Linked DNA regions of Nitratifractor salsuginis DSM 16511. The protein of the gene in region 1 interacts with the protein of each later gene in a pairwise test. Links are inferred from orthologs where the notes say so. Each region holds a gene or a part of one and is shown on either strand. Other genes may lie near its edges.

What was found.
Region 2: the proteins of gyrB (region 1) and gyrA interact in binary tests that used the Escherichia coli proteins (3 or more experiments, as listed by UniProt). The link is inferred for Nitratifractor salsuginis DSM 16511 from one-to-one orthologs.

Annotation. Positions count from the first base shown.
Region 1 is NC_014935.1:1,949,914-1,953,217, reverse strand. What follows is about bases 104-3,082. They hold gyrB (DNA topoisomerase (ATP-hydrolyzing) subunit B), read left to right. Parts: upstream 104-424; coding sequence 425-2,740; downstream 2,741-3,082. Other genes in these bases: NITSA_RS09980 (EAL domain-containing protein), read left to right, coding at 2,740-3,082; NITSA_RS09990 (molybdopterin molybdotransferase MoeA), read left to right, coding at 104-313. Also shown: more of NITSA_RS09990, read left to right, coding at 1-103; more of NITSA_RS09980, read left to right, coding at 3,083-3,304. UniProt on the Escherichia coli protein: DNA gyrase negatively supercoils closed circular double-stranded DNA in an ATP-dependent manner to maintain chromosomes in an underwound state.
Region 2 is NC_014935.1:1,022,528-1,025,924, reverse strand. The notes cover bases 1-3,072. They hold gyrA (DNA gyrase subunit A), read left to right. Parts: upstream 1-306; coding sequence 307-2,838; downstream 2,839-3,072. Other genes in these bases: NITSA_RS05150 (aspartate-semialdehyde dehydrogenase), read left to right, coding at 2,835-3,072; NITSA_RS05160 (tRNA threonylcarbamoyladenosine dehydratase), read left to right, coding at 1-182. In the rest of the region: more of NITSA_RS05150, read left to right, coding at 3,073-3,397. UniProt on the Escherichia coli protein: A type II topoisomerase that negatively supercoils closed circular double-stranded (ds) DNA in an ATP-dependent manner to maintain chromosomes in an underwound state.

The DNA.
Region 1 (3,304 bases):
CTACTCTTCGACGGTCACGGCGCTGCTTTATGTCGTTCCGCTGATTATGAAGCTCCAAAATACCCAAAACCCCATCGAACGGGTGAGGGCCACATTGCGAGAGCCCTTTAAAAAGCGCTCCAAAAAGGCAGAGTTTACCGCCTGCAATCTGCGCCTGGAATCCGGGGAGTATTTCGTGGATTTCCAGGGGAAAAAGAGCGGGACCAGCGCCATCCTGACCAATATGCTGGGGCCGGTGGGTCTGCTCTATACTTCCGAAGATGAGGGAGACAAAGATGCCGGGGAAACGGTGGAGGTTCTCAAAATTCTTTAGACGCCCACTTTTCACTTTGCCCTCTTTTTAGCCCTTCAGCAACCTTTTTTCGATATAATCTAATGATTTTATAATTTTTCCGGGACATTCCCGGGATATGGAGCGTGATTTATGGCTGAATACGGTGCCGGAAATATCAAAGTACTCAAAGGGCTCGAAGCGGTCCGCAAGCGCCCGGGAATGTATATCGGGGACACTTCGGTCAAAGGGCTGCACCATCTGATTTACGAAGTGGTGGACAACTCCATCGACGAAGCGATGGCGGGCTATTGTGACAAGATCAAAGTGACCCTCACCGGCGAGGGTTCGGCGATCATCGAAGATAACGGGCGGGGGATTCCCGTCGCAGAGCACCCTACCGAGAAGATTCCTGCGGCGACGGTGGTTCTGACGGTGCTTCACGCCGGTGGAAAATTCGACAAGGATACCTACAAAGTCTCCGGGGGTCTGCACGGCGTCGGGGTCTCTGTCGTCAATGCGCTTTCCGAAAAACTCCATTTGACTGTTTTTAGGGAAGGACAGGTTTATGAGCAGTGGTTTGAGAAGGGGATCCCCGTCACACCCTTGGAAGTGACCGGTAAGACTCGCAAGACAGGAACCAAGATTGAATTCTGGCCCGATCACACCATTTTCACAGAAACGGTGGAGTTCAAAGACGAGATTCTCACCAAGCGCTTCAAAGAGCTAGCCTATCTCAACTCCCGTATCACCATTGATTTCAAAGATGAGCGCAACGGCCTCAAAGAGAGTTACCACTTCGAGGGGGGTATCCGCCAATTCGTCGAGGATATGCATACCAAAGAACTCCTCTCCTCCCCCCAGCTCTTCGAGGGGAAGGCGGACGATATCGAGATGGATCTGGCCTTTATGTACCAAAATGCCGACAGCGATAAAGTTATTAGTTTCGTCAACAACATCAAAACCGCTGACGGCGGGACCCACGAAGCGGGATTTCGTGCCGGATTGACCCGGGCCATCTCCAACTACATCTCCAAAAACGCCAACGCCAAAGAACGTAACACCAAAATCAGCGGTGATGATACCAAAGAGGGCTTGGTGGCCGTCGTCTCCGTTCGGGTTCCCGAGCCCCAGTTCGAAGGGCAGACCAAAGGAAAGCTGGGGAGCAGCTATGTCCGTCCCCTGGTACAGAAATTCACTTATGAGCGGATAAGCAAATACCTCGAAGAGAACCCCATTGAAGCCAAAGCGATCATGAACCACGTCCTTCTGGCGGCCAAAGGGCGCGAAGCGGCCAAGCGGGCCAAAGATTTGGTCAAGCGCAAGGACTCCATGAGCGTCGGTACTCTCCCGGGCAAACTGGCCGATTGCCAGAGCAAGGACCCCGGTATCAGCGAACTCTATCTGGTGGAGGGTGACTCCGCCGGCGGTTCCGCCAAGCAGGGGCGTGACCGGGTCTTCCAGGCGATCCTGCCGCTGAAGGGAAAGATTCTCAACGTCGAAAAGGCACGTCTGGAAAAGATCCTCAAATCCGACGAGATCAAAAATATGATCACGGCCCTGGGCTGCGGGATCGGTGATGAGTTCAACGAAGAGAAGCTTCGCTACCACAAAATCATCATCATGACCGACGCCGACGTCGACGGGAGTCACATTCAGACCCTGCTGATGACCTTCTTCTTCCGCTTTCTGCGTCCGGTGATCGAAAAAGGCTATCTCTATCTGGCCCAGCCCCCCCTCTACCGCTATAAAAAGGGGAAGAATGAAACCTACCTCAAGGACGACAAGGCGCTTAACGATTTCCTGATCGAGAACGGGATCGATGTGCTGGAGTCGGAGAGTATGGGCAAGCAGGATCTGATCGAACTCTTCAAACTGGTCGCCTATTATCAGATGACCCTCAAAGAGTTGGACAAACGGTTTGCCCTGGCCGAAGTGATCCGCTATATGATCGAACATCCCGATATGGTGGGAGAAGAGAACCAAAAGTTGGCGGCGGCACTCGAAGAGTATATTCTGAGTCTCGGTTACAATATCCTCAACCGCAATGTCACCGAGGAGAAGATCCATTACTATGTCCAGACCAACGAGGGATTGGAGGAACTGATCGTCGATGACCAACTCTTCACCAACCCCCACTATAACGAAGCCCTCTACATCTACGACAAGATCCGGGAGCGGCTCACCGACGAGTTCCGCGACAAGGACCTGTTGGAGCTGCTGGATAAAATCCTGGCCTCTGCACGAAAAGGCGCCTATATCCAGCGTTACAAGGGTCTGGGGGAAATGAACCCGGAGCAGCTTTGGGAAACCACAATGGATCCAGAGAACCGCCGCCTCCTGCAGATCACCATCGAAGATTTCGAGGAGGCGGATAAAACCTTTATGCTCTTTATGGGTGACGAAGTGGAACCGCGTAGAAACTACATCGAAACGCATGCCAAAGATGTCAAACACCTGGATGTCTGATGTTGCGTTCCGTCCGTGAAGAACGCGCCCGTCACTTCAAGCTCGCTCTGAGGATTACCGTTCCGGTTTTAATTTTCGTTTTGCTTCTGACCTATGTCTTTTTCTTCAGAGAAGAGCCCTTTAAAATCGGAACGGAATCGATCCTTGTTTTTAGCGGTATGGTTTTCGTTGTCGTCTATTTTGTCTTCTTCGCTCTCGAATTGAGTAGAAAAGAGACACTCTTGGACCGGACCACCGAAAGTTATCACTATGACGCTTTTTTGGAAAGAATCTACCGATATCGTCCTAAAACACTTGCCGCGATACAGATTAAAAACCTGAATGTTATTAATGAAAATTTTGGTGTCAGGCGTACCGACAATATTCTGAAGCGATTTGTCGAGGTGCTCGATGATGCAATCGTTGAGCAGAATATAAAGGATGGATATATCGGCAGGAAAAACGGAGGAGAATTTCTTCTGGCGCTCAACGATGAACCTGAAACGGTGCGGAAAGAATTAGAGCGATTCTGTAGGACTCACACCGAGATCGACGGAATAGAAATAGATTGCGCTTTTGCTGTGA
Region 2 (3,397 bases), 930 kb from region 1 along the record:
CCCTGGCCCGCAAGATCCGCAACGAACTCAAAAAGGCGAAATTCAACCAAAACTTCACCGTGGTCTTCTCCCCCGAAGAGCCTCTGTGCAAAGAGAAAGGCTCCTTTGTCGGCGTCACCGGGACCTTCGGCCTGATGATCTGCTCCGAAGCGGTCAAGCGCTTATTGAGGATTGAGCACTGAGTAGTTCTCTCAATCCAAAATCCAAAATCTATAATATTCAATCATAAAATCAAGTCTCTTTTCGATATAATCTATCCATTTTAAGAGGTCGGTGGAATGCCGGCTGACACATCTAAGGAGACCCATGAACGATCTGTTTGAAAACAGCGAAGGGGTGGAACAGGTCAAAATCGAGGAGAGTATTCAGGGGAGTTACCTGGATTACTCGATGAGTGTCATCATCGGCCGGGCTCTGCCCGATGCCCGAGACGGCCTGAAGCCGGTCCACCGCCGTATCCTCTACGCTATGAACGAGTTGGGCCTGACCCATCGGGCCGCCTATAAAAAGTCAGCCCGTATCGTCGGAGACGTGATCGGTAAGTATCACCCCCACGGTGATACCGCCGTCTATGACGCTCTGGTGCGTATGGCCCAGGATTTCAGTATGCGGATCCCTCTGGTCGACGGCCAGGGGAACTTCGGCTCCATCGACGGCGACAACGCCGCGGCGATGCGATACACCGAAGCGCGGATGACCAAGCTGGCGGAAGAGTTGCTGCGGGATATCGATAAGGATACCGTCGACTTCGTCCCCAACTACGACGACTCTCTCCGGGAGCCCGACGTACTTCCCAGCCGGGTGCCCAACCTGCTGCTCAACGGTTCGGCGGGGATCGCCGTCGGTATGGCGACCAACATCCCTCCCCATCGTCTCGACGAGCTGATCGACGCCCACCTGATCCGTCTGGAGAATCCGGAAGCCGAGGTGGAAGAGCTAATGCAGGTGCTCAAAGGGCCCGATTTCCCCACCGGCGGTGTGATCTTCGGCAAAAAAGGGATCATCGACGCCTACAGCACCGGCCGGGGGCGGATCAAAGTCCGCGCCAAGACCCATATCGAGCAGCACAAAAACCGCGAAGCGATCGTCATCGACGAGCTGCCCTACCAGGTCAACAAATCCCGCCTGATCGAAACCATCGCTCAGCTGGTGCGTGACAAGCAGATCGAGGGGATCAGCGAAATCCGGGATGAGTCGGACCGGGAGGGGATCCGGGTCGTCATCGAGCTCAAGCGCGATGCTATGAGCGACATCGTCCTCAATAACCTCTTCAAATCGACCCAGATGCAGACTACCTTCGGGATCATTATGCTGGCCATCGTCAACAAAGAGCCCAAGGTCTTCACCCTGCCCGAACTGCTGGATCTCTTCATCAACCACCGCAAGACGGTCATCATCCGGCGGACCATCTTCGATCTGGAAAAGGCGCGGGCACGAGCCCACATCCTCGAAGGCCTCAAAATCGCCGTGGACAACATCGACGAGGTGATCAAGATCATCCGCGCCAGTGCCGACGACAGCGAAGCGCGGGCGAATTTGATGAGCCGTTTCGACCTGAGCGAGATCCAGGCCCGGGCGATCCTCGAGATGCGTCTGCGCCGCCTCACCGGCCTCGAGATCGAAAAGATCGAGAGCGAGCTGGCGGAGTTGCGCAAAACCATCGAATACCTCGAAAGCATCCTCAAGAGTGAAACGATGATCGAAGAGATCATCAAAAAAGAGCTCCTGGAAGTCAAAGAGGCCTTCAGCGACGAACGGCGCACCGAGATCGTCGACGACTACGACGATATCGATATCGAAGACCTGATCCCCAACGAGCCGATGGTCGTGACGATCACCCACCGGGGCTACATCAAGCGGGTACCGGTAAAACAGTATGAGAAGCAGCGCCGCGGCGGCAAAGGGAAAACAGCCGTCACCACCTATGAAGACGACTTCATCGAGCGCTTCTTCATCTCCAACACCCACGATACGCTGATGTTCGTCACCGACAAGGGCCAGCTCTACTGGCTCAAGGTCTACCGCATCCCCGAAGGCTCCCGTACCGCCAAGGGCAAGGCGGTGGTCAACCTGATCAACCTCGACAAGGACGAGAAGATCAAGGCGATCATCCCGACCCAGGATTTCAACGAGGACAAGAGCCTGGTCTTCTTCACCCGCAACGGCATCGTCAAGCGGACCAACCTGAGCGAATACTCCAACATCCGCAGCGTGGGTGTGCGGGCCATCAACCTGGACGAGAACGACGAGCTGATCGACGCCAAGATCATCAAGCCCGATACCAAGTGGCTCTTCGTCGTCACCAAGAAGGGAATGTGTATCCGCTTCCCCGTCAGCGACGTGAGGGAGATCGGACGGGTTGCCCGAGGAGTCACCGCCATCAAGTTCAAGATTGACGGCGACTATGTCTGCGGGGCAACCACCATCGAGAACGAAGAGGACGAGATCCTCATCGTCAGTGAAAAGGGGATGGGCAAACGGACACCCGCCAGCGAATACCGTGAGCAGAGCCGTGCCGGCAAAGGGGTCATCGCTATGAAGCTCACTCCCAAGACGGGTGATGTCGTCGGGGTGGTCTTCGTCGAAGAGGACAAGGACCTGATGTGCCTCACCAGCGCGGGCAAGATGATCCGGGTCGATATGCAGTCGATCCGCAGGGCCGGCCGGGCCACCTCCGGGGTTAAGATCGTCAATGTCGAGGGCAAAGACCGGGTGGTCAGCATCGCCAAATGCCCCAAAGAAGAGAAAGAGGAAGAGGAGATCGAGGCGGCCATCGAAGCGGCCGGGTCGAAATCGGAAAGCGACACCAAAAACAATGAACAAGGAAGCCTGATATGAGTCGTGCGTACAATATTGCCGTCGTCGGTGCCACCGGTGCCGTCGGTGAAGAGATCTTTCGGATTCTCGAAGAGCAGAACTTTCCCGTGGGGGAGGTCCTCCCACTCTCCAGCGCCCGCAGTGCCGGGGCGGAGATCGAATTCAAAGGCAAAAAATATAAAACGGAAGAGTTGACCGAAACCGTCTTCGACGGAAGGGATATCGACATCGCCTTCTTCAGCGCCGGCGGCAGCGTCTCGGCACGTTTTGCCCCCTATGCCGTGGAGGCGGGAGCGGTGGTCATCGACAATACGTCCCATTTCCGTATGGACCCCAGAGTCCCCCTGGTCGTTCCCGAGATCAACCCCGAAGATATCAGTATGTGGCGGGAGACGGGGATCATCGCCAACCCCAACTGCTCCACGATCCAGATGGTCCTGGCCCTCAAACCCCTCTATGATCTCTATGGCGGGATCGAGCGGGTCGATGTGGCCACCTACCAGGCCACCAGCGGTGCGGGAAAGAGCGGGATGGAGGAGCTGGTGCAGCAGATGCAGGACTTCTTCGCCTTCCGCCTCGA